4 regions of the Serratia sp. TSA_130.1 genome follow, and region 4 is predicted to be linked to each of the others. Evidence: riboswitches for the same ligand, from Rfam matches in the RefSeq annotation. Region 4 holds a riboswitch; each other region holds the start of a gene.
The links. Region 4 has a riboswitch for thiamine pyrophosphate ahead of thiM (hydroxyethylthiazole kinase). Riboswitches for the same ligand answer to the same signal wherever they lie in the genome.
Positions count from the first base shown of each region.

Region 1: it holds a riboswitch for thiamine pyrophosphate, as region 4 does, so the genes downstream of both, thiB (thiamine ABC transporter substrate binding subunit) here and thiM (hydroxyethylthiazole kinase) in region 4, are expected to answer to the same signal.
Region 2: it holds a riboswitch for thiamine pyrophosphate, as region 4 does, so the genes downstream of both, thiC (phosphomethylpyrimidine synthase ThiC) here and thiM (hydroxyethylthiazole kinase) in region 4, are expected to answer to the same signal.
Region 3: it holds a riboswitch for thiamine pyrophosphate, as region 4 does, so the genes downstream of both, tenA (thiaminase II) here and thiM (hydroxyethylthiazole kinase) in region 4, are expected to answer to the same signal.

Region 1 is NZ_JBQZFS010000003.1:377,091-381,368, forward strand. Features, by position in the region: gene thiP (thiamine/thiamine pyrophosphate ABC transporter permease ThiP) at 1-1,186, opposite strand, end outside; gene thiB (thiamine ABC transporter substrate binding subunit) at 1,162-2,148, opposite strand; TPP riboswitch at 2,206-2,324, opposite strand; gene sgrR (HTH-type transcriptional regulator SgrR) at 2,362-4,023, opposite strand; gene sgrT (glucose uptake inhibitor SgrT) at 4,114-4,278, shown strand, end outside.
Region 2 is NZ_JBQZFS010000013.1:6,307-10,584, forward strand. Features, by position in the region: gene hemE (uroporphyrinogen decarboxylase) at 1-602, opposite strand, end outside; gene nudC (NAD(+) diphosphatase) at 641-1,408, opposite strand; gene ACUTQY_RS24530 (Rsd/AlgQ family anti-sigma factor) at 1,510-2,013, shown strand; TPP riboswitch at 2,053-2,177, shown strand; gene thiC (phosphomethylpyrimidine synthase ThiC) at 2,292-4,235, shown strand; gene thiE (thiamine phosphate synthase) at 4,228-4,278, shown strand, end outside.
Region 3 is NZ_JBQZFS010000001.1:737,076-741,353, forward strand. Features, by position in the region: gene ACUTQY_RS03420 (SDR family NAD(P)-dependent oxidoreductase) at 1-682, opposite strand, end outside; gene ACUTQY_RS03425 (LLM class flavin-dependent oxidoreductase) at 696-1,718, opposite strand; TPP riboswitch at 1,868-1,970, shown strand; gene tenA (thiaminase II) at 2,033-2,716, shown strand; gene ACUTQY_RS03435 (ABC transporter ATP-binding protein) at 2,713-3,453, shown strand; gene ACUTQY_RS03440 (ABC transporter permease) at 3,450-4,217, shown strand; gene ACUTQY_RS03445 (ABC transporter substrate-binding protein) at 4,253-4,278, shown strand, end outside.
Region 4 is NZ_JBQZFS010000007.1:182,051-186,328, reverse strand. Features, by position in the region: gene gutQ (arabinose-5-phosphate isomerase GutQ) at 1-297, shown strand, start outside; gene ACUTQY_RS21155 (inhibitor of vertebrate lysozyme family protein) at 337-795, opposite strand; gene thiD (bifunctional hydroxymethylpyrimidine kinase/phosphomethylpyrimidine kinase) at 879-1,679, opposite strand; gene thiM (hydroxyethylthiazole kinase) at 1,679-2,470, opposite strand; TPP riboswitch at 2,506-2,602, opposite strand; gene ACUTQY_RS21140 (hypothetical protein) at 3,523-4,173, opposite strand; gene ACUTQY_RS21135 (hypothetical protein) at 4,253-4,278, opposite strand, start outside.

The sequences.
Region 1 (4,278 bases), on a different contig from region 4:
CGTTCAGCAGCAGGAAGAACCCGGTGGCCAGCACGATGCCCGGCATCGCCAGGATCACCATGCCGCTCAGCTCCAGCGCTTGGCCGCCGCGCAGCTGCTGCCGCAGTTTCAGCTCGCGGCTGCTCCACAGCAGCATCATCGTGAGCGCCACGCACAGCGCTCCGGCGCCAAGGGCGATGCGCAGCGACGTGAACAGCGCCTGCCACAGCACCGGCTGGCGCAGCACGCTGATGATAGCCTGATTGGCGCCGTCGGCGATCACCGCCAGCAGAGGCGGCAGCAGCAGCAACAGCGCGGCGGCGATCAGCAGAAAATCGCTGATGCGCCGCCACAGGCTGTCTTCCGGGTTGCGCCAGCGCTGGGCGTGGGTATGCCCTACCGGCAATGCCTGGCTCAGGCGTTGGCTGATCAGCACCAGCCCCAGACAACAGCCCAGTTGGATCAGCGCCAGCAGGGCGGCGCGGCCCAGATCGTAGTCGTAACTCAACGCCTGGTAGATCGCCAGCTCGATGGTGGTGGCCTGCGGCCCGCCGCCCAGTGACAGCACGGTGGCGAAGCTGGCGAAGCACAGCATGAAGATCAGCGCGCCGCTCGGCAGGATTTGGCGGCGCAGCGCCGGCCATTCGACGAAGCGGAACTGCTGCCAGCCGTTCATGCCCAGCTGGGCGGCCAGCTGGCGCTGTTCCACCGGAATATTCTCCAGCGCCTGCAGCAACAGGCGGGTAGCCAGCGGCAGGTTAAAGAACAGGTGCGCCAGCAGAATGCCCTGCAGCCCGTAGGGCGAGAAATCATACTCGACGCCCAGCCAGCCGCACAGCGTCGCCAGCCAGCCCTGGCGCCCATAGACGCTGAGCAGGCCGAACACCGCCACCAGCACCGGCAGCACCAGCGTCATGGCGCACAGTCGCAGCAGCAACTGCCGGCCGGGGAAACGACGCCGGTAGAGCGCGCGCGCCAGCAGAATGGCGGGCAGCACCGAAATCAGCGCCGACAGCAGCGCCTGCAGGAAAGTGAAGCGCACCACGTGCCACAGGTAGCTGTCCTGCCACAGGCCGCGCCAGCCGCTGTCCGGCGAGTGACGCCACAGCGAGCCCATCGCCAGCGCGGCGACCAGCAGGATCATGCCGGCGGCCAGCAGCCCCGGCCAGAGCCAGCGGGGGATCAGCGGCTGACGGCGGTTTGCCATGCCCGGATCCAGCCGCCGCGTTGTGTGGCCACCTCTTCGGCGCTGTATTGCAGCGCGGTATGCGGCACGTTCATCTGTTCAAAGCCGACGGGCAGCGGGGTGTTGATCACCGGGTACATCCAGTTGCCGGTCGGGATGGTGTTCTGGAATGCCGGCGTCACCATGAACTGCATGAAACGCTCCGCCAGCTCAGGCTGTTTGGCGGCCTTCAGTTTGCCGGCCACTTCCACCTGCAGGTAGTGGCCTTCGCTGAACGTGGCGGCGGCGTAGCGGTCTTTTTTCTCGGCGATCAGATGATAGGCGGGGGAGGTGGTGTAGCTGAGCACCAGATCGCCTTCGCCTTTCAGGAACAGGCCGTAGGCTTCGCTCCAGCCTTTGGTGACGGTCACGGTCTTTTTCGCCAACTGCTGCCAGGCGGCCGGCGCCTTGTCGCCATACACTTTTTGCATCCACAGCAGCAGGCCGAGGCCCGGCGTGCTGGTGCGCGGATCTTCGTAGATCACCTTCCAGTCACGATCGCTGCTGACCAGCTCCTGCAGGCTTTTCGGCGGGTTCTTCAGTTTTTCCTTGTCGTAGACGAAGGCGAAGTACCCGTAGTCGTAAGGCACGAAGGTCGCGTCCTGCCAGCCGCCCGGCACCGTCAGTTTGGCGGTGTCCACGCCGCTCGGCGCGAACAGGCCGGTTTGCTGCGCCGCCTGCAGCAGGTTGTTGTCCAGCCCCAGCACCACGTCGGCGGCGCTGTTCTTGCCTTCCATGCGCAGGCGGTTCAGCAGTGAGACGCCGTCTTCCAGCGCCACGAACTTCAGCTCACAGTCGCACTCGGCTTCGAAGGCTTTTTTCACCGCCGGGCCTGGGCCCCAGTCGGCGGCGAAGGAATCGTAGGTGTAAACCGTCAGCGTCGGCTTGGCGAACACCGGCGCGGCGCACAGCAGCAATAAGCAGGGCAGATATTTTTTGACCACGTTGCACTCCTGAAAAATAAGGGGGCAAGGGCATCTGAGGGGGCGAGGCGGCGTCGCCGGTTCGCTGGGCTCAAATCCCTCCGCCGGTATTGACCGGATCAGGTTCGACGGGTGTGCTCTCAGCGGAAAATCGGGCTTATCACGCGGCCCGACTCTCCGCACCCCGTTGAGACGGCGCTATTGTAAAGATTAACCGACCCGGGCGAAAGGCGCTTATGCCTCCGGCGGGGCAAACCAGGCTGACTTGAAGTCGAACCAGCCGAGGGTGTTCATTCGCACGCCGCGCATGCTGCGCTGGCCGTGCAGCTGCAGCCAGTGGTGGAACAGCGGATGCAGTTGGTGATTGCTGACCAGGCGCTGGCAGAACTCCGCCAGCGGCAGACGGTTGGCGCGCCATAGCGCCGCATCCTGCGCCAGGTCCTCGCTCATGCAATGCTGCATCAGCGGCAGCTCGTACAGCGTGGCGAACAGCGAAAACTCCAGCGGCAGATAGAAGTTGGCGCTGCCGAGCCACAGATCGCTGCGCGCGTCGCCCTGGTGCCAGGTCGCGTAATCCACGCTTTGCACGATCAGGCGGATGCCGTGCTGCGCCAGCAGCGGCTCGATCGCCTGGCGGATGGCGTGGAACTCCGAATGCTCATTGAAGTGAGTCAGCGTCAGTTCGGTCAGCCCCGCCGGTTTGGGCTGCTGCGCCAGCGCGCGGTTGTGGTGCCAGCGCGGCAGCAGGCCGTACGCCGGCGACCAATAGCGCTGGTAGAGCGGCCCGGCGTGGCTCAGCAGCGAAATGGGGTTGATCAATTCGCACAGCCAGCTGCGCATGGCGGGATCGGCCGCCAAGGGAGAGCGCTGATCGAACAGCAGGAAGTAGCAGCCTTCTTCCAGCCGGCTTTCCAGCTCGCTGTTGCCGGTTTCATCGCCCTGCAGCTGTACGCCGGAGTGCACCAGTTCTTCGGAGAATTCCGGCAGCACCCAGATGTTGACCTCATCGATCAGCGCCCGGTAGCCGAAATAGTCATCGAAGGCGTGGATCTTCATCTGGCTGGGAAGGTTGCGCACCACGCGGTAGGGGCCGGTGCCGATCGGATGGCGGGTGAAGTCCGGCAGATCGCGCCATTCGCGCGGCAGGATCATGGCGTGCACGCTGCCCAGCAGCCAGGGTAACCAGTGGTCGGGGCTGCGCAGATGCACGTCGACAACGAACGGCGTCGGCGAGGTGACGCTTTCGATATGCGAGAACAGCGGTTGCGAGGTCAGACGCGAAAGCGAGCTGATGACGTCCGCCATCTCCAGCTCGCGGCCATGATGAAAATGGATCGCCGGGCGCAGGTAAAACCGCCAGTGCAGCGGCGTCAGCGCCTGCCAATGGTGGGACAGATCGGATTCGAGTTCCCCGTTTTCCTCATTTATGCGCGTCAGGCCGTTGAAGATCTGACGCGCCAAATGGGTCTCGGAACGCCGCAGCGCCGAGCCGGGCAGCAGGTTGTACAACTGCCGATAGTAGAGCACCCGCAGGATATGTTTCCCCTGACGGAAGCTGCGCCCCAGCTGCGACAGCAGCATTTGGCGCACCACGTTTTTGTCGCCCACCAGCTGCACCAACTGATCGATGCGATCCTGCTCCAGCAGCTCCTCGGCCCGCTGTTGCTGCAGCGCCAGGCCGGTGTAATGAAAGGTTAGCCGCGAACGCTTGCCGCGTCCCGACTCCGCCTGCCAGGTGAGCCAGCCCTCCCGCTGCATGGCGCTCAACAGGGAGCGTACGTGGCGCCGCGAGCAGCTCAGCGCCTCCGCCAGCGCCTGCAGCGTGGTGTCGGTGGTTTCACCGTGGCAGCGCTGCCACAGACGGATGAACTGCTGCTGCAATCTGGACGTGGACATAAAAGAGGAACACTCCTGTCTCAACTCGTCAATTTTTCTTTCCCTATATTACGCCGATAATTTTCATCAATGAAAGGGGAGGGCGTAATCATGAAAGCTTTCTTATCCAAATCGTTCTATCAGCGCTATTTCAGCGCGGTGCGTCGGCAGCACGCCGACTGGCTGAGCGTGGTGCCCGAGCAGGCGCGGCTGGCAATATTGGCGCACCTGACGCAATGGGATATCAAAGAGATGAGCGACAAGCAGTATCGCGAG
Region 2 (4,278 bases), on a different contig from region 4:
GCGCCGGCCTTGATTTGGGCGTTGAGGTACAGGATCACGCTGTCCGCCAACTTGTCCAGCAACAGGTGCAGCGTGGCCGGTTCGGCATACATCATTTTTTTCAGCTTGGTGAAGGCCTTGCTGCTCCCGCCTTCAACCATATAGGTAGCCAGCGTCCACGGGCTGCCGGAGAAGCCGATCAGCGGCACTTCGCCCTTCAGCTCGCGGCGGATGGTGCGCACCGCGTTCATCACATAGCCCAGCTCCACTTCCGGATCGAACGCCGGCAGTTTGTCGACGTCGGCACGGCAGGTGATAGGTGAGCTGAAACGCGGGCCTTCGCCGGCTTCAAAGTACAGGCCAAGCCCCATGGCGTCGGGAATGGTGAGAATGTCGGAGAACAGAATGGCGGCGTCCAGCGCATAGCGGCGCAGCGGCTGCAGCGTAACCTCACAGGCCAGCTCCGCGTTCTTGCACAGCGACATGAAATCACCGGCCTGGGCACGGGTCGCCTTGTACTCCGGCAAATAACGACCGGCCTGGCGCATCATCCATACGGGGGTCACATCCACCGGCTGGCGCAACAGCGCGCGCAGGTAGCGATCGTTCTTCAACTCAGTCATTTATGGGGCTCCCTTAATAATCTGCCGGCCATTGTACATTATTCTTCCCGGCACAGCGCCACGGTGTCCTCAATCAACCGGCGCGCCACGGTGCCGGGCGGCGGCAACAGCGGCAGTTGGTCGTAGCGATACCAGCCGGCGTTAAGCAGCTCCTTGGGATCGTGACGAAGGTCGCCCTGATGGTAATCGGCCATAAAGGCCATCATCAGCGAGTGTGGGAACGGCCAGGGTTGTGAAGTGACGTAGCGCAGGTTCTTGATTTCGATATTGCTCTCTTCCATCACTTCGCGCGCCACCGCCTGCTCCAGCGTTTCGCCCACTTCGACGAAACCGGCCAGCACCGTGTGGATACCGCCGCGATGGCGCACGTGCTGCGCCAGCAGGATCTGATCGTCGCGCCGAATGGCGACGATCACGCAGGGCGCAATCTGCGGGTAGTACCGTTCTTTGCAGTGGCCGCAGAGGCAGGCGCTTTCGGTGCGGCTGAGATGCATCTCATGGCCGCAGTAGCCGCAAAAGCGATGGGAGCGGTAGAAATCCGCCAGCTGCACGCCGCGCCCGGCAAGCTGGAACAGACCACGATCCTGATCCAACAGCTGACGCACCGATCCCATCTCCCGCGGCATCGCCTGGCGCACCAGCCAGACCGGCGCGCCCTCCCACTCACCGATGATGCGCGCCATGTGGCCCTGCAGCCCGAGGACGGCGGCCGTCCCCGACGGCAATTCACCGTTCGGTAACCAAAGTTTGCTTTCATGGCTGACGATCCACCAGCCGTTTTCATTGCCCGTTAATGCAAGTTCCATATCGTTGTTGCACAACCTCAGCTTCACTGGCACTCTACAAATCGGCTTTGTTACATTTTAATAACTTACCGGTTACTTTTATTACTTACACGGAGTCAAACATGCTCAACCGTTTGGAAAGGCTGACTCAGCGCGTTGGCGGTAGTAATGAATTAGTTGATCAATGGCTTCAGGCCCGCAAGCAGTTGCTGGTCGCCTACTGCACGCTGGTAGGCCTCAAACCGAATAAAGAAAAGCATACGCCGCTGAATGAAAAAGCGCTGGAGAACTTTTGCCATAACCTGGTGGATTACCTCTCCGCAGGGCATTTTCATATCTATGACAGAATTATCAAACAAGTGGAAGGCGCAGCCAGTCCGAAAATGTCGCTGGCGGTGAACATCTACCCCAAGCTATGGGCCAATACCGAACAGATCATGGCGTTCCACGATCGCTATACCGAAGTGGATATCGATCAGGAGGTCTGTCTGGAATTCCATCAGGCCTTGTCGGATATCGGCGAAACGCTGGCGGCGCGCTTTGCGCTGGAAGATAAGCTGATCCTGTTGGAAGCGGAGGCCGCGCAGCAACCGCTGCCGGACCAGGCGCTGGATCCGGCGCGTTAAAATTTTATAGTTTTTTTTCTTATCCCTCCTATACTGGGGGGCATCTTGTCGGAGTGCCTAGCGCCTGATTTGTTCATCGAATCAGCCAGGCTGAGACCGTTAATTCGGGATCCGCGGAACCTGATCGGGCTAATACCCGCGAAGGGAACAAGAGTAATCTATCGCCACAGGCACGGCCTTCCCTTTGCGGGCGTCCAGCCTTATCGGCCACCATCATTACTCCCTCCGAGCTCCAGACAAGCAACTTTCCCAACCCAACACACTGGTAGGAACTTGCTATGTCTAACGTTAATCCACCGCGCGCCCGTAAAGCGCAACGCGAAGCCGCCCAGCAGTTTATCGACACGCTGCAAGGCATGGCTTTCCCAAACTCACGCCGCATCTACCTGCAGGGCTCGCGCCGCGATATCCAGGTGCCGATGCGCGAAATTCAGCTCAGCCCGACCCTGGTCGGCGGCAGCAAAGATAGCCCGCAGTATGAACAGAACGAGGCGATCCCGGTATATGACACCGCGGGCCCATACGGCGATCCGCAGGCCGAGCTCGATGTGCACGCCGGCCTGGCCAAGCTGCGCGCCGGCTGGATCGACGCGCGCGGCGATACTGCGACCCTGAGCGGCGCCAGTTCCGGCTTCACCCAACAGCGTCTGGCGGACGAGGGGCTGGATCACCTGCGCTTCGAACATCTGCCGCTGCCGCGCAAGGCGTTGCCGGGCAAGTGCGTTACCCAGCTGCACTATGCCCGCGCCGGCATCGTCACCCCGGAGATGGAGTTTATCGCCATCCGTGAAAACATGGGGCGCGAACGCATTCGCGGCGAGGTGCTACGCCACCAGCATCCGGGCCAGGGCTGGGGCGCCAACCTGCCGGACAACATCACGCCGGAGTTCGTGCGCCAGGAAGTGGCCGCCGGCCGCGCCATCATTCCTGCCAACATCAATCACCCGGAGGCGGAGCCGATGATCATCGGCCGCAATTTCCTGGTGAAGGTGAACGCCAATATCGGCAACTCGGCGGTCACGTCGTCGATCGAAGAAGAGGTGGAGAAGCTGGTGTGGGCCACCCGCTGGGGCGCAGACACCGTGATGGATCTCTCCACCGGCCGCTATATTCACGAAACCCGCGAGTGGATCCTGCGTAACAGCCCGGTGCCCATCGGCACCGTGCCTATCTACCAGGCGCTGGAGAAGGTCAACGGCGTGGCGGAAAACCTCACCTGGGAGATGTTCCGCGATACGCTGCTGGAACAGGCTGAACAAGGGGTCGATTACTTCACCATCCACGCCGGCGTGCTGCTGCGCTACGTGCCGATGACCGCCAAACGCCTGACCGGCATCGTGTCGCGCGGCGGCTCGATCATGGCCAAATGGTGTCTGTCGCACCATCAGGAAAACTTCCTCTATCAGCACTTCCGTGAAATCTGCGAGATCTGCGCCGCCTACGACGTTTCGCTGTCGCTCGGCGACGGCCTGCGCCCCGGTTCGATTCAGGACGCCAACGACGAGGCCCAGTTCGCCGAGCTGCATACGCTGGGCGAGCTGACCAAAATCGCCTGGGAATACGACGTACAAGTGATGATTGAAGGCCCGGGCCACGTGCCGATGCAGATGATCCGCCGCAACATGACCGAAGAGCTGGAACATTGCCACGAAGCGCCGTTCTACACCCTTGGCCCGCTGACCACCGATATCGCCCCGGGCTATGACCATTTCACCTCCGGCATCGGCGCGGCGATGATTGGCTGGTTCGGCTGCGCCATGCTGTGTTACGTCACGCCGAAAGAGCACCTCGGCCTGCCGAATAAAGAGGACGTCAAACAGGGCCTGATCACCTACAAGATCGCCGCCCACGCCGCCGATCTGGCCAAAGGCCATCCGGGCGCGCAAATTCGCGATAACGCCATGTCCAAGGCGCGTTTCGAATTCCGCTGGGAAGATCAGTTCAATCTGGCGCTCGATCCGGCCACCGCGCGCGCCTATCACGACGAAACCCTGCCGCAGGAGTCCGGCAAGATCGCTCACTTCTGCTCGATGTGCGGACCGAAATTCTGCTCGATGAAGATTTCACAAGAGGTGCGCGACTACGCCGCCGCCCAAGAGGCCGCCAAACCGATCGAGGTGCAGCTGACCGGCATGGAAAAAATGTCCGCCGAGTTCCGCGCCCGCGGCAGCGAGCTGTATCACAGCGCCGGCAATCTGCAGGAGGAGACGAGCAATGACTGATATCACGACGCCCTTCCCGGCGACGCCCCACAAACTGGGGCTT
Region 3 (4,278 bases), on a different contig from region 4:
CCGTTTGAAACGCCTCGTCGTGTACCGCCGCGTGAGGCTCGAAGCGCTGCTGATGATGCCAATAGCCGCCGGAGGCCAGGGCCTGCGGTTCATCGCTGCTCACCAGCCATGCCTGCGTCACATGCCCCAGCGCCAGATCGTCGGGCGCGTCCGCGCCGCCCATTTTGGTCGGCACCCAGCCGGGATCGACCGCGCTGCTGATGACGTCGGGCCACAGGCGCGCCACGGCGGCGGCCAGCGTGGTGACGAACAGCTTGCTGTCCGAATAAGAACCTGCGGCGCCGCCAAGCCAGTCTACGCCGTTCAGCTCCGCCACGCCGTCAAAGTGCATACTGCTGCTCAGGTAGACGATTCGCTTGGGACGTTCGATCAGGGCCGTCAGCAGGTAGGGCGCTATGACGTTCACCGGCATCACCTGCGGCCCGGTGAACATGCCGGCATTGTGGATCACCGCGTCCGGACGGCCGAGGCGATTGACCTGCTCGGCAAGCTGCCGAGTCTGCTGCACATCGGACAAATCGCCGATCGCCGCCTGTGCACCGCGATCCAGCAGATCGCGCACCGCGTCCAGACGGCCGGGTGCGCGCGCATGCAGAATCACCTGATGCCCTTCGTCCAACAGCGTTTGCGCGGCGGCGCGGCCCAGCCCATCGACCGAACCGGTAATGAAAATGCGTGACATGCCACTCCTCCGTTTAGCGCCAGCCGAGCGCCGGCGCGACATGGGTTAAAATCGATTCGATGACGTGCGCATTGTAATCCACGCCCAGCTGATTAGGCACGGTCAGCAGCAACGTATCCGCTTCGGCGATGGCCTCGTCCTGCGCCAGCTGTTCGATCAGCGCGTCAGGTTCTGCGGCGTAACTGCGGCCAAAGATCGCCCGGGTTTGCGCATCGATATACCCCAGTTGGTCGCCTTCCTTACCGCTGCCGCCGAAGTAGTTGCGATCCCGCTGATCCACCAGCGCGAAGATGCTGCGGCTGACGGAAACCCGCGGCTCGCGCGCATGGCCCGCCTCTTGCCAGGCCGCGCGATAGGCGCGGATCTGCTTGGCCTGCTGGATATGAAAGGGTTCGCCGGTTTCGTCGTTCTTGAGCGTCGAGCTTTGCAGGTTCATGCCCAGCTTCGCCGCCCAGACGGCGGTGGCGTTCGAGCCGGCGCCCCACCAGATGCGGTCGCGCAGCCCGGCGGAAAACGGCTCCGGCCGCAGCAGCCCAGGCGGATTCGGGAACATCGGCTGTGGATTGGGCTCGGCGAACCCTTCGCCGCGCAGCGCTTCCAGGAACACTTCGGTATGGCGGCGGGCCATGTCCGCATCGGTCTCGCCATCGGCCGGGGCATAGCCGAAATAGCGCCAGCCGTCGATCACCTGCTCCGGCGAGCCGCGGCTGATGCCGAGCTGCAGCCGCCCGCCGGCGATCAGATCCGCCGCGCCGGCGTCTTCCACCATGTACAGCGGATTTTCATAACGCATGTCGATCACGCCGGTGCCGATCTCGATGCGTTGGGTTTTGGCGCCGATGGCGGCCAGCAGCGGGAACGGCGACCCCAGCTGGCGTGCAAAGTGGTGTACGCGAAAATAGGCGCCGTCCGCCCCCAGATCTTCGGCGGCGACCGCCAGATCGATGGACTGCAGCAGCGCATCCGCCGCGGAACGGGTGCCGGACTGGGCGGAAGGCGACCAGTGGCCAAACGAGAGAAAACCAATTTTTTTCATCGGGCATCATCCTCAGAGGCAAAACATGGGCCTACAGTGACAAAAACCGCGCGCTTTGCGCCAGCAAAATCGCCCCCGATCGCACTAAACGAACCGATTGCCGCCGCGCCGCCCGGCGATTGTAATCAAAAAACAAATGTCGTATAACAGGCAGCTCCGAGGGGTGTCCTGTTACGGGCTGAGATGGCGCAAGCCGAACCCTTTGAACCTGATCTGGGTCATGCCAGCGAAGGGACGGTTAGGCAACCGCGCGATCACCCGTTGTCTGTTCATACCTCAGCGTGCCCGGATCTCCACTGACTCAAGGAGGTCCCATGTCCATCACCACCCTGTTCGAAAGCGGTCTTTACGGCCGGCTGCGCCAACAGGCCGGCAGCCACTGGCAAAATTACGTCGAACACCCGTTTCTGCAGCAGTTGGCCGCCGGCACCTTGCCTGAACGCGCTTTTCGCCGTTACCTGACCCAAGACTACCTGTTCCTGCTGCACTTCGCCCGCGCCTACGCGCTGCTGGTCAGCAAGCTGCGCACCTTGCCGGAAATGCGCGCCGCCACCGCCTCGCTCAACGGCATCGTCGCCGAGCTGCCGCTGCACGTGGCCTACTGCGCCGAATGGGGGCTGAGCGAAGCGCAGATCGCCGCCCAACCGGAGGCGGCGGAAACCATGAACTACACCCGCTACGTGCTGGACATCGGCCATGCCGGCGACGCCCTCGATCTGCTGGCCGGCCTGCTGCCCTGCGTGGCCGGTTATGCCGAAATCGGCCTGCGGCTGCTGCACGATCCCGCCACCCAAATGGAGGGCAATCCTTACGCCTCCTGGATCCGCAACTACGGCGACGAGGGCTATCTGGCCGGCGTGCGCGCCGCCATCGAACTGCTGGAAACCGTCGGCCACCAGCGCGGCGCACAAAGCCGCTTTACCGAGCTGACGCAGATTTTCACCACCGCCACTCAGCTGGAAGCGGCATTTTGGCAAATGGGGCTGAACGCCTCATGATCTCCCCGCGCCTCCCGCCCGGCATCCAGGTGCGGGATCTCACTCTGCGCTTCGGTCAACAGACGATCTTTGAGCGGCTGAGCTTCGACATCGCCGGCGGCAGCTTCGTCTCCCTGCTCGGCGCCAGCGGCGCCGGCAAAACCAGCCTGCTGAAGATCATCGCCGGGCTGGCGCAGGCCAGCTCGGGTACGGTGAGCGGCAGCGACGGCCTGCCGATCGCCGGGCGCATCGCCTACATGGGGCAAAAAGACCTGCTCTACCCGTGGCTGAGCGTCGAAGACAATGTCGCCCTCGGCTCGCGGCTGCGCGGCGAAGCGCCGGATCGGGCATGGACAGCGCATCTGCTCGAGCGCGTAGGCCTGGCCGCGCATAGCCGCAGCCTGCCCGCCGCGCTGTCCGGCGGCATGCGCCAGCGCGCCGCCATCGCCCGCACGCTCTACGAACGCCAGCCAATCGTGCTGATGGACGAACCCTTTTCCGCGCTGGACGCCATTACCCGCGCCGAGATCCAGAGCCTGGCCGCCGAGCTGCTGGCGCAAAATACCGTGCTGCTGATCACTCACGACCCGATGGAGGCTTGCCGCCTGAGCCACCGGCTGCTGGTGCTGTCGCCCTGGCCGCTGGGCCTCGACGATACCCACCGCATCCGCGGGCAACCGCCGCGCGCGCCGGATGACGCCGACCTGCTGAAAAGCCAGGCCGAGCTGCTGCTGCAAATGGTGAGGGCAGCGCAATGAATATCGCCAAAGAGCGCGGCTTCACCCGTCTGCGGCGTGGGTTGACGGTCTTCATCGGCCTGCTGCTGCTGTGGTGGCTGGCGGCGCAAAGCGGCATTCCGGCCTTTCTGCTGCCCACGCCGGGCGCGGTGGCGCAGGCGCTGTGGGACGGACGCGGCTATCTCGCCTGGCACACGCTGGTCACGGCTTCGGAGATCGTCAGCGGTCTCGCGCTCGGCGTGCTGCTCGGCGCGGCGCTGGCGCTGTGCATGATCTTCTCGCCGCGCCTGCAGCGCTGGCTGATGCCACTGGTGGTCACCAGCCAGGCGATACCGGTGTTCGCCCTGGCCCCATTGCTGGTGCTGTGGTTCGGCTTCGGCATGAGCGCCAAAGTGGCGATGGCGGTGCTGGTGATCTTCTTCCCGGTGGTGTCGGCCTTTTTCGACGGGCTGCGCCGGGTCAACAACGACTATCTCGATCTGGCGCGCACGATGCGCGCTTCGCGCTGGGCGCAGCTGCGGCACGTGCGGGTGATGGCGGCGCTGCCGGCCTTCGGCTCCGGCCTGCGCATGGCCGCCGCCGTCGCGCCGATCGGCGCCATCATCGGCGAATGGGTCGGCTCGGCCGAGGGGCTGGGCTACGTGATGCTGAACGCCAACGCGCGCATGCAGACCGACGTCTGCTTCACCGCGCTGTTTATTTTGGTGCTGATGACCGTGCTGCTGTGGGCCGCGGTGGATGCGCTGCTGCGGCGCCTGATCGCCTGGGCGCCGGAAAACGACTGATGATTGCAACCATAACCAGGGATAAAGGAACGACCATGATCAAACAAACCGTTTGCGGGCT
Region 4 (4,278 bases):
GAACTGAGCCGCACCGGGCTCGGGTTGGTGGCGGTGTGCGACGCGCAGCAGCGGGTAGTGGGCGTGTTTACCGACGGCGACCTGCGCCGCTGGCTGGTGAAAGGCAACAGCCTGCAGGACCCGCTCAGCCCGGCGATCACCCGCCCCGGCTATCGGCTGCCGGAGCAGTGGCGCGCCGGCGAAGCGCTGGAAGCGCTGCACGAACAGCACATCAGCGCGGCCCCGGTGGTCGATATGGACGGCGTGCTGGTGGGGGCGCTCAACCTGCACGATCTGCATCAGGCCGGCATCGGCTGATCGACGCCGGGGGCGACATTGTCAGCGCCCCCGGTCAGATCATTTCCAGTCGGGATTGTTCTCGAACTGCTGCTTAAGCAGCGCTTTCATGTCGTCATCCGGCTTGCCGAGCCACTGGTACTTGGCGTATTTCTTCGGATGATCGACGGCTTCCGGCCGATCTTCCACTTCCACCCGCACGCCCCAGGCCTGGGATTTATCCGCGCTGAACGCCACGATCAAAAAGTTGTTGCCGCAGTCGTGCGGCTTGCACAGGTTGCCGACCAGATACTCTTTGCCCTTCCAGCTCAAGTTTTGCGCCGGCGTAGAGGTGCCGACGCCCTTGCGCGCCCAGCCCGGCATCCGCGCCTGGCCTTTGACCATGTTTTGCCAGCTGGCCTGATACCCCGGCTGCTGAATCAAATCCGATGTGGTGACGATCTGCTGAGCGAAGCTGCCCGCGCTGAAGCTGAGCAGTGCGCCGAAGAGGGCGCAACGCAGCGCCTGGTGTCCCGTCATAGTCCTTCTCCCTAGGTTAAATCAGGTTTCGCCCGTAAACCGGGCCTGAACTAGTCAGACCACGGTTGCGGCAAAAAGTTGACTCACCACCAGGCGTGAAAATGATGCACCGGCCCGATGCCGTGCCCCACTTCCAGCGTGTCCGCCTGTTGCAGCGCGTGTTGCAGGTAGTCCTTGGCGGCGGCCACCGTGGCCGCCCAGTCGGCATGGCGCGGGCGCAGCGCCGCCAGCGCGGCCGAGAGCGTGCAACCGGTGCCGTGGGTGTGGCGGGTGGCGACGCGCGGCGCCGTAAAGCGCTGCTCGCCTTCGGCGGTAAACAACCAGTCCGGGCTCTCGCTTTCGCTCAGGTGGCCGCCCTTCATCAGCACAGCCCGACAGCCCATCGCCAGCAGCGCCCGCCCCTGCTCGCGCATCTGCGCTTCATCTTCCGCCGGCGCGCACGCCAGCAGCGCCGCCGCTTCCGGCAGGTTCGGCGTAATGATCGACACCAGCGGCAACAGCTCGCGCCGGATAGACGCCACCGCCTCCGGCGCCAACAGCGGATCGCCGCTTTTCGCCAGCATCACGGTATCCAGCACCACGAATTCCGGCCGGTAATGGCGCAGCCGTTCGGCCACCGCCTGCACGATGTCGGCGTTGGCCAGCATGCCGATCTTGACGCTGTCGATGCGCACGTCGCTGAACACCGAGTCCAGCTGCGCGGCGACGAACGCCGGATCGATGTAATACACCGACTGCACGCCGCGGGTATTTTGCGCCACCAGCGCGGTGATCACCGAGGTGCCGTAGGCGCCGAGCGCCGAGAAGGCCTTCAAATCGGCCTGAATACCGGCGCCGCCGCTGGGATCGGTGCCGGCGATGGTCAGCGCGTTAATGCGTTTCATCACAGATCCTCCCCGCGCAGTTGATACAGCGCATCGAGGAACGCCGGCGTAAAGCTGCCCGGCCCGCCGGCCTGTCTGGCCGCGAGACCGCCGCAGTGGGACATCACCCGGCAAGCGGTCGCCACGTTGTCCAGGCGATCGCCCGGCAGGGCGCAAAACGCCGCCACGACCGCCGACAGCGCGCAGCCGGTGCCCACCACCCGCGTCATCAGTGGGGAACCGCCTTCGATCGCCCAATCGCGTTGGCCGTCGGTGACGTAATCCACCGCGCCGGTGACCGCCACCACCGCGCCGCTGCGCTGCGCCAGCTCACGCGCGGCGGGCAAGGCCGCCAGCGAATCGTCGCCGCTGTCCACGCCGCGGCCGCTGGCCAGCAACCCGCTGAGCGCCATGATTTCCGAGGCGTTGCCGCGTATCGCCGCCGGTTTCTCGTCCAGCAGCTGTTTGGCGAAGGCGGTGCGGTAGGAGAGCGCGCCGACCGCCACCGGATCCAGCGTCCAGGGCTTGCCGGCCCGATTGGCGGCGGCCACCGCCGCCCGCATCGATTCGGCGCGCAGCGCATTGAGGGTACCGACGTTGATCAGCAGGCCGTCGGCCAGCGCGCTGAACTGCGCCGCCTCTTGCGGCTCCACCACCATCGCCGGGGAGGTGCCGAGCGCCAATAGCACGTTGGCGGTCAGCGATTGCACCACTTCGTTGGTCAGGCAGTGGATCAGCGGAGGCCGCTGTTGGAATTGGGTCAGACAGGCCGCGGCGCGGGCGCCGGGTAGTGCATCAGGTCGAGCGATCATATTCCTCCCAACCGGCGTTCAAGAAGGCGGCGCCGGTTGAGCGGCCGTGACTTCCCTACGCTGGCATTATCCAGATCAGGTAATACGGGTATTTCTCAGCCTTCACGCGGAAGGGCACCCCGAGTCATTTGTAAAACAAAATCAAAAGTTTGTGATTAACGTCCCGTTAATCCCTATTCTGGATCATGCCAGTGGGAAGCCAAAGACTCAACCCTAAAAAATCCTCTGTGTCCCAGTTTGTGTCTCACGTTGTATCCCACAGATAAATGGCAGGCACAAAAACCGCCCATAAGGCGGCTTAATAAAATTAATTCAGTTGTGAGGATTTAAAATAAATCTATTTTCTGCAAACGTTTTCTTCATACAGTCGAAGTGCTTTTGCCAATTCCAATTGGAATACAAAGGACAGACGGGAACGGCTGATCTTAATACCGTCAATAATGATGTATGAAGGGTAAACAGTGACCATACGCCTCATGTATTGGAAGTGTTTAGGCTAGTTTGACTTATCGTTATTCATTGTGTGCCATCCGTCTGGGCGGGGGTAATCCCGGCAACGGATGATTGATATAAATTTAAAAAAATAAATAAGTTAATTTAAAACCAAATCCAGAGGTGTACACTGACGAGCCTCCCTCAGCCTACCATATACCCGAAATAAAATGGGGTGGGTTATGGTCCTCATAAGTGGGAAAATATCTAGGAGTTTGGGCAGTTCTGCCAGGCAGGGTAACCAGACACTCAGATGTGAGTGTGCTATTGTCTAAAAGTCGTAAGCTAGTAAATTAATATGAAAAGGCGAGCTATTAGGCTCGCCTTTCTACTTTTGTAGAATCTAATCACTAGCAATTAGAACACGTTAACAATATAAATTCAGGAGTAAACCGAGTCAAAAAAAATACCTTTCAGGGTGGCGTTTACGAGGATGAATGGTTTTTACATTACATTCACCCTTGAACATACATTCATTTAAAGGAAAGATAAAAGACTATTTTTTGATTTTTCGATAAAATCAGACTTACGTCTTATAGTAAGTCTGATTTTAAAATAGATCATTTTTTGTCGGTTATAGCAGGGACACCTTTAATCGTAAATTTTTTATCACCACCATAATATAATGGTGATTTAAAATAAGGCCCTTTATTAACAATCACAGCAGTTTGGATTAAACCATCAATGGCATCAGCTAGGCCATCATCTAAAAAAGCGATAGAATCATCACCTTGTGGATATCCTTCTGTTATGACCTGACATTCGATATAAGGATGACCAATGCACTCTATTAAGTAGCGCTCAAAGACCTCTCGAGGTAGAGCTAGTCCAAATTCACGCCAAGCATATTTCCGCCCCCAATAGTAGCCATCGGACTCAGAATGCTTTACCCTCGAATCATTTTTCCCTTTATTTTCATCATGTTTCTGTTTAGACATATTACGAGCATATTGATAGCTAAAGTCTTTGTCTAGAACAGATGACTTTGATAAACATGATGTATCAATAGTCTTTATACCATTATGCTCAGTGAATCCAATATTATATCTTTCTCCTTCGATGACTACATCCTCAATGTTGGCTTCAAACTGATAGGTAGTGTCAGTTGTTGCTGGCTGGAAAGTATGGAGATAACGGCCATTTCCTAAGTCATGCTTTTGATAATTTGTAATTATCAGATCATGAATAGTCTTTAGCTCTCGTGATTTCATAAAACACCCCTAAGTTAAATCATGTTTGAACATAAACTTAAATTGTTATTCTGTTGAATAGGCAATCAAGGCAAATCTATTAAAATTTATCACGTGCATAAATTA